DNA from 3 places in the Sphingomonas sp. SRI_018 genome. Region 1 is predicted to be linked to each of the others. Evidence: predicted binding sites of a transcription regulator. Region 1 holds the regulator's gene; each other region holds the start of a gene.
The links. Region 1 encodes LexA, which represses DNA repair genes until DNA is damaged. Its sites were predicted from a motif close to GTTCCNCNCTTGTTCT; they were not measured.
Positions count from the first base shown of each region.

Region 2: recA (recombinase RecA) is a predicted target of LexA. The motif match lies at 1,005-1,020, and genes of this name have one in related genera.
Region 3: uvrA (excinuclease ABC subunit UvrA) is a predicted target of LexA. The motif match lies at 1,393-1,408, and genes of this name have one in related genera.

Region 1 covers NZ_JBYCZO010000001.1:1,194,021-1,196,288, reverse strand. The annotation lists gene AC2YHA_RS05675 (ComEC/Rec2 family competence protein) at 1-883, shown strand, start outside; gene lexA (transcriptional repressor LexA) at 877-1,542, opposite strand; gene AC2YHA_RS05665 (molybdopterin molybdotransferase MoeA) at 1,598-2,268, opposite strand, start outside.
Region 2 covers NZ_JBYCZO010000001.1:934,064-936,331, reverse strand. The annotation lists gene recA (recombinase RecA) at 1-927, opposite strand, end outside; gene AC2YHA_RS04350 (oxidoreductase) at 1,096-2,172, shown strand; gene AC2YHA_RS04345 (SDR family oxidoreductase) at 2,188-2,268, opposite strand, start outside.
Region 3 covers NZ_JBYCZO010000001.1:27,787-30,054, forward strand. The annotation lists gene AC2YHA_RS00140 (Gfo/Idh/MocA family protein) at 69-1,181, shown strand; gene uvrA (excinuclease ABC subunit UvrA) at 1,416-2,268, shown strand, end outside.

The sequences.
Region 1 (2,268 bases):
CGAGCTGGCATTGATGCCGATCGGGCTGTTCCACTTCCACAAGGCCGGCTTCTACGGCGCGCTCGCCAATATCGTCGCGATTCCGCTCACCACCTTCGTGGTCATGCCGCTCGAGGCGCTGGCGTTGCTGCTCGATCTGGGTGGTCTGGGTGCGCCGCTGTGGTGGCTATGCGGGCGGGCGCTCGACCTGCTGCTGTGGATCGCCCGGACCACTGCCCATGCGCCGGGCGCGGTCGCGGCGCTGCCCGCCATGCCGCGGGGCGCCTTCGCGCTGATGGTGACGGGCGGGCTGTGGATAATGTTGTGGAAAACCCGTTGGCGGTGGTGTGGATTGGCTCCACTCGTATTCGGAGCCACCTGGGCGCTGGCGACGCCGGCGCCGGACCTGATCGTCACCGGCGACGGGCGGCATCTTGCCATCCGCACGCAGGGCGGCGGGCTGGCGCTGCTGCGCGAGCGGGCGGGGGACTATGTCCGCGACGTGCTGAGCGAAGGCGGAGGCGTCGACGGCGAGTTGCCGGTGCTCGACGATGTCGCGGGTACGCGCTGCAATATCGACCTGTGCCTGACGGAGCTGGAACGGGGCGGGCGGCGGTGGCGGGTGCTGGCGACCCGGTCGGCGTATCTCGTCGATCCGCGGCCGCTGATCGCCGCCTGCCGGACGGCGGACGTCGTCGTCAGCGATCGCCGGTTGCCGCAGGGCTGTACGCCACGCTGGCTGAAGCTCGACCGCAGCTTCCTGGCGCGGTCGGGCGGGGTGACGCTGACCTTCGATCCGCCCAGGGTGAGGACGGTCGCCGCGTCCGCCGGCCGCCATCCCTGGATCCGGCCCGCCACCGTCCTGCCGCCTCGCGATCGGCAGGCCTCGGGTGCGGGTCAGTAGCGGCGGAGCAGGCCGGCGAGCTTGCCCTGCACGCGCACCTGGTCCGCCGCGTAGCGCTGCGGATCATAGGCGCGGTTGGCGGGATCGAGCCGGATCATCGCGCCTTCGCGGTAGAAGGTCTTGAGCGTTGCCTCGTTGTCGTCGATCAGCGCGACGATGATGTCGCCGTCGCGGGCGACGTCGGTGCGGCGGATCAGCGCATAATCGCCGTCGAGAATACCCTTCTCGACCATCGAGTCGCCGGCGACCTCCAATGCATAATGCTCGCCTGCGCCGAGCAGCGCGGCGGGGACCGGCAGCATCGTCGCACCCTCCAGCGCCTCGATCGGCACGCCGGCGGCGATGCGGCCGTGCAGCGGGATCTCGATCACGTCGTTCGCCGGCTGCGGCAGGCGCGAAGGCGCCGTCGGTTGGACAGTTTTGGCCGCCTTCTTCGCTTCGGGGCGCTCGGGCATCTTGATGACCTCGAGCGCGCGGGCGCGGTTGGGCAGGCGGCGGAGGAAGCCGCGCTCCTCCAATGCGCTGATCAGGCGGTGGACGCCCGACTTGGACTTGAGGTCGAGCGCCTCCTTCATCTCCTCGAACGAGGGCGACACGCCCGTTTCCGCCAGGCGATCGGCGATGAAGCAGATGAGCTCGTGCTGCTTGCGCGTGAGCATTCGGTCCCTCCGTCCAGAACAGACACGGAACGTTTATGGATTGTTCCCCGTCCTGTCAAGCGAGGTCGAGGATTTCCGCCGAGTCGCCTTCGACCGCCGCCGGCGCATGGGGCGGGCGGACGATCAGGCAGGTCGCGCGGGCGAGGGTGCGGAGCATCGAGCTGTCCTGGATGCTGGAGGCGTAGGCGCGGCCGCCGCGCAGCTCGGCGCGGAGATAGTCGGCGCGGGAATCGTTGGCGGGGAGCGGCTCGCCGAGCGGGACGGTGCGGGTGCGGGGGAGGGGATCGGCGGCGCCGGACAGGGCGGCAACCAGCGGCTTCAGGAACAGCGTGGCGGTGACGAAGGCGGAGACGGGATTGCCCGGCAGGCCGAGCACCACCGCATCCTTCAATCGCCCGGCCATCATCGGCCGGCCGGGACGCACCGCGACCTTCCAGAAGTCGATATCGGCGCCGGCGGCCTCCAGCGCGGGGCGGACGAGGTCGTGGTCGCCGACCGATGCGCCGCCGGTGGTGACGAGGATGTCGGCGTCGACCGCGGCGAAGGCAGCCGTAAGCACGTCCAGGCGATCGGGGAGGATGCCGAGCGGGACGACCGCTACCGGCAGATCGGCGAGCATCGTCGCCAGCATCAGCGCGTTGACTTCGTGGACCTGGCCGTCGCGAAGCGGTGCGCCGTGCGGCACCAGCTCGTCGCCGGTGGCGGCGATCGCGATGCGGATCGGGC
Region 2 (2,268 bases), 260 kb from region 1:
GACGCTGTCGTAGCTGAACCAGGCGCCCGACTTCTCGACCAACCCGGCCTTGACGCCGAGGTCGAGGATTTCGCCGATCTTCGAGATGCCTTCGCCGTACATGATGTCGAACTCGACCTGCTTGAACGGCGGCGCGACCTTGTTCTTCACCACCTTCACGCGGGTGGTGTTGCCGATGATGTCCTCGCGGTCCTTGATCTGGCCGGTGCGGCGGATGTCGAGGCGGACCGATGCGTAGAACTTGAGCGCGTTGCCGCCGGTGGTCGTCTCCGGATTGCCGTACATCACGCCGATCTTCATGCGCAGCTGATTGATGAAGATCACCATGCAGCGCGAGCGGCTGATCGAGCCGGTGAGCTTGCGCAGCGACTGCGACATCAGCCGCGCCTGCAGGCCGACATGGCTGTCGCCCATCTCGCCTTCGATCTCGGCCCTGGGCACCAGCGCGGCGACCGAATCGACCACCAGCACATCGATCGCGTTCGAGCGCACCAGCGTGTCGGTGATCTCCAGCGCCTGCTCGCCGGTATCGGGCTGCGACACGATCAGTTCGTCGATGTCGACGCCGAGCTTCTTGGCATAGACCGGGTCGAGCGCGTGCTCGGCATCGACGAAGGCGGCGGTACCGCCGTTACGCTGAGCCTCCGCGATGACGTGGAGCGCGAGCGTGGTCTTGCCCGAGCTTTCGGGACCGTAGACCTCGATCACGCGGCCGCGCGGCAGGCCGCCGACGCCGAGCGCGATGTCGAGCCCGAGCGACCCCGTGGAGATCGCCTCGACCTGCATTGCCTCTTTCGAGCCGAGCCGCATCGCGCTGCCCTTGCCGAACGCGCGGTCGATCTGTGCGAGGGCGGCGTCGAGCGCCTTCTGACGATCAGAGTTGGTGGTTGCCATGCCGGTATCGATGACCTTCAGGTTCGCTGCCATTGGGAAGCTCCGTCGCTAGGGCATCCACGCGCCCGGTTCAACGCTTTGTAAGGCGTACGTATCGCATTTGTTCTCATGGAACAAGAGCGGAACGAAATTTTTTCGTGCGGCCCGCCCCTCCTGCCCTGCGGTTGACCGGTCCGGCTGCCGCTGCGACATCGCGACACTATGACGACATCGACCGAAACCGCCGCCGTCCGGGCCGGGCTGATCGGCTACGGCTATGCCGGCAAGACCTTCCATGCGCCGATGATGCTGGCGACGCGCGGCCTGGCGCTCACGGCGGTCGTGTCCAGCGATCCGGCCAAGGTCGGGCGCGATTTGCCCGACGTCGAGGTGATCGCCGATCCGCAGGCCCTGATCGCGCGGGACGACATCGAGCTGGTCGTGATCGCCTCCCCCAACGCGAGCCACGCCCCGCTTGCGGCCACTGCGCTCGCGGCCGGCAAGCATGTGGTCGTCGACAAGCCCTTCACCCTCAACCTCGCCGAGGCGCGGAAGGTGGTGGCGCTCGCCGAGGCCCAGGAGCAGCTGCTGGCGGTGTTCCATAACCGGCGCTGGGACAGCGACTTCCTCGGCGTGCGGCAGGCCATCCAGAGCGGGCTGCTCGGACGCGTCACCCATTTCGAGTCGCATTTCGATCGCTTCCGGCCCGAGGTGCGCCAGCGCTGGCGCGAGGGGCCGGGGCCCGGGAGCGGGATCTGGTTCGATCTCGGGCCGCATCTCATCGATCAGGCGCTCCAGCTGTTCGGGCTTCCGCAGCGCGTACAGGCGGACCTCGCCATGCAGCGGAGCGGCGCGCTGACCGACGACTGGGCGCATGTCGTGCTCGATTACGGGGCGCTGCGGGTGATCCTCCATGCCGGAATGATGGTGGCGGGCGGCAGCAGCCGGTTCGTCGTGCACGGGGAGAAAGGAAGTTTGGTCAAGCGCAAGCCGGACCGGCAGGAGGCGCAGCTGCTCGCGGGGATGACGCCGGGCAGCCCCGGGTGGGGCACGGACGACGACGACATGCTGTTCTACGACGGATCGGGCGACGAGCGGCGGATCGCGGCGCCGGCCGGCGATCAGCTGAGCTTCTATCGCGGCGTCGCCGATGCTGTGCGCGGCGCCGCGCCGAACCCGGTGCCGCCGATCGAGGCACTGACCGTGATGGCCGTGCTCGAGGCGGCAGCCGAATCCGCGCGCGACGGCCGGACGGTCGCGCTGCCGCTGACCGAGCAGGAGCGCGCCGCGTTGGCGTGAGCGGTGGCCGGCGGGTCAGGCTGCAGGCACTTCCAGCCGTTCGAGATCGGCGATCAGGCCGGGACCGGTCGGCTGCCATCCCAGCTGCGCGCGCGT
Region 3 (2,268 bases), 1.2 Mb from region 1:
TTTCCCGTTACCGATAGCGTTAACAGTTTCCGGGCCCGCACATCGGCGGGCGTTGCGGGAGAGAGGGGATGTTGGACGGCACGCGTCGCGGGCTCCTCGTCGGCATGGGCGGTGCGCTGGTGGCGGGCGCCGCCGCCGCGGTCACGCTGCGGCAGGGGACACCCGGCCGCAAGCTCGGCCTGGCGGTCGTCGGGCTCGGCAGCTACGCCACGCGCCAGATCATGCCGCGCCTCGCCGGCTGCGAGTCGATCAGGCTGACCGCGCTGGTCAGCGGCACGCCGGAGAAGCTGACACGCTACGGCACCGAATACGGCATCCCGAAGACGCACCACTACAGCTACGCCAACTACGACAGCATCCGCGACAATCCCGACATCGACGCCGTCTACGTCATCCTGCCCAACGCGCTGCACGCCGAATACACGATCCGCGCCGCCCAGGCGGGCAAGCATGTGCTGTGCGAGAAGCCGATGGCCGTCTCCGCCGCCGAGGCCGAGGCGATGGTCGCCGCCTGCCGCAAGGCGGGCCGCAAGCTGATGATCGGCTACCGCTCGCGCTTCGAGGCCTACAACCGCCACGCGATCGAGCTGGTCCGCTCGGGCTTCCTCGGCAAGCCGCGCCTGATCACCGCCGAATCGGGCTTCACCATCAGCCCCAACCAGTGGCGGCTCGACAAGCCGCTGTCGGGCGGCGGGTCGCTGATGGACATCGGCATCTACAGCCTCCAGGCGGCGCGCTACCTCTCCGGCGAGGAGCCGGTCGAAGTCAACGCGATGGAATCGACCGACCGCAGCGACCCGCGCTTCAGGACCGTCGAGGACCGCATCGACTTCCAGCTCAAGTTCCCGTCGGGCCTGATCGCCGACTGCGTGTCGAGCTACAGCTCCAACCACAATGCCCACCGCGTGACCGGTACCGAAGGCTGGGTGTGGATGGAGCCCGCCACCGTCTACGAGGGCCAGCAGATGTGGGTGCGCAAGGGCGGCAAGATGGAGCCGCGCGTGCTGCCGGCGCCGGCCAAGAACCAGTTCGTCGGCCAGCTCGACCATTTCGCCGAGTGCGTGCTGACCGACCGCGACCCGATCGTCCCCGGCGAGGAGGGCCTGCGCGACATGCGCCTGATCGAGGCCATCTACCGCGCGGCCAGGGAAGGGCGCACGGTGCGGATGACGGCGGCGTAGGAATTCAATCCTCCCCCGCCAGGGGGAGGTGGCACGCGAAGCGTGACGGAGGGGGAGGAAGCACACCGATAGCGCATCGCCGTCCTCCCCCTCCGTCAGCCTGCGGCTGACACCTCCCCCTGGCGGGGGAGGATTGAAAGGGGACCTCACTGCTGACACCATCCTGGCAACATCCCGCCCCGCTTCCTATCTCCCCTCTGGAATCCCCTCCAGAACGAAGATAGAACGTAGAGCATGGCCCTCACCACCATCTCCGTCCGCGGCGCGCGCGAGCACAATCTCAAGGACGTCTCGGTCGACATCCCCCGCGACACGCTGACGGTGATCACCGGCCTCTCGGGCTCGGGCAAGTCGAGCCTCGCCTTCGACACCATCTATGCCGAGGGCCAGCGCCGCTACGTCGAGTCGCTGTCGGCCTATGCCCGCCAGTTCCTCGAGCTGATGCAGAAGCCCGACGTCGACCATATCGAGGGGCTCAGCCCCGCGATCTCGATCGAGCAGAAGACCACCAGCCGCAACCCGCGCTCGACGGTGGCGACGGTCACCGAGATCTACGATTACATGCGCCTGCTCTGGGCGCGCGTCGGCATCCCCTATTCGCCCGCGACCGGCCTGCCGATCGCCGCGCAGACCGTCAGCCAGATGGTCGACCGCGTGCTCGCGCTGCCCGAGGGCACCCGCCTGCTCCTCCTCGCCCCCGTCGTCCGCGGCCGCAAGGGCGAGTACCGCAAGGAGCTGGCCGAATGGCAGAAGGCCGGCTTCCAGCGCGTCCGCATCGACGGCGAACTCTACGCGATCGACGAGGCCCCCGCGCTCGACAAGAAGTACAAGCACGACATCGAAGTGGTGGTCGACCGCATCGTCGTCCGCGACGACATCGCCTCGCGGCTGGCCGACAGCTTCGAGACCGCGCTCAAGCTGGCGGAAGGGCTGGCCTATGTCGACCTGGTCGACACGACGGTCGAAGCGGTGAGCCCGAACCGGGTGCGGGAGGCCCCACAGGCGTTCTCCTTCCAAAGCCCCTCCCCTGAAGGGGAGGGGCTTAAAGGCGGCATGAAAGGTGCCGGCGTCCCCGCCAACCGCATCG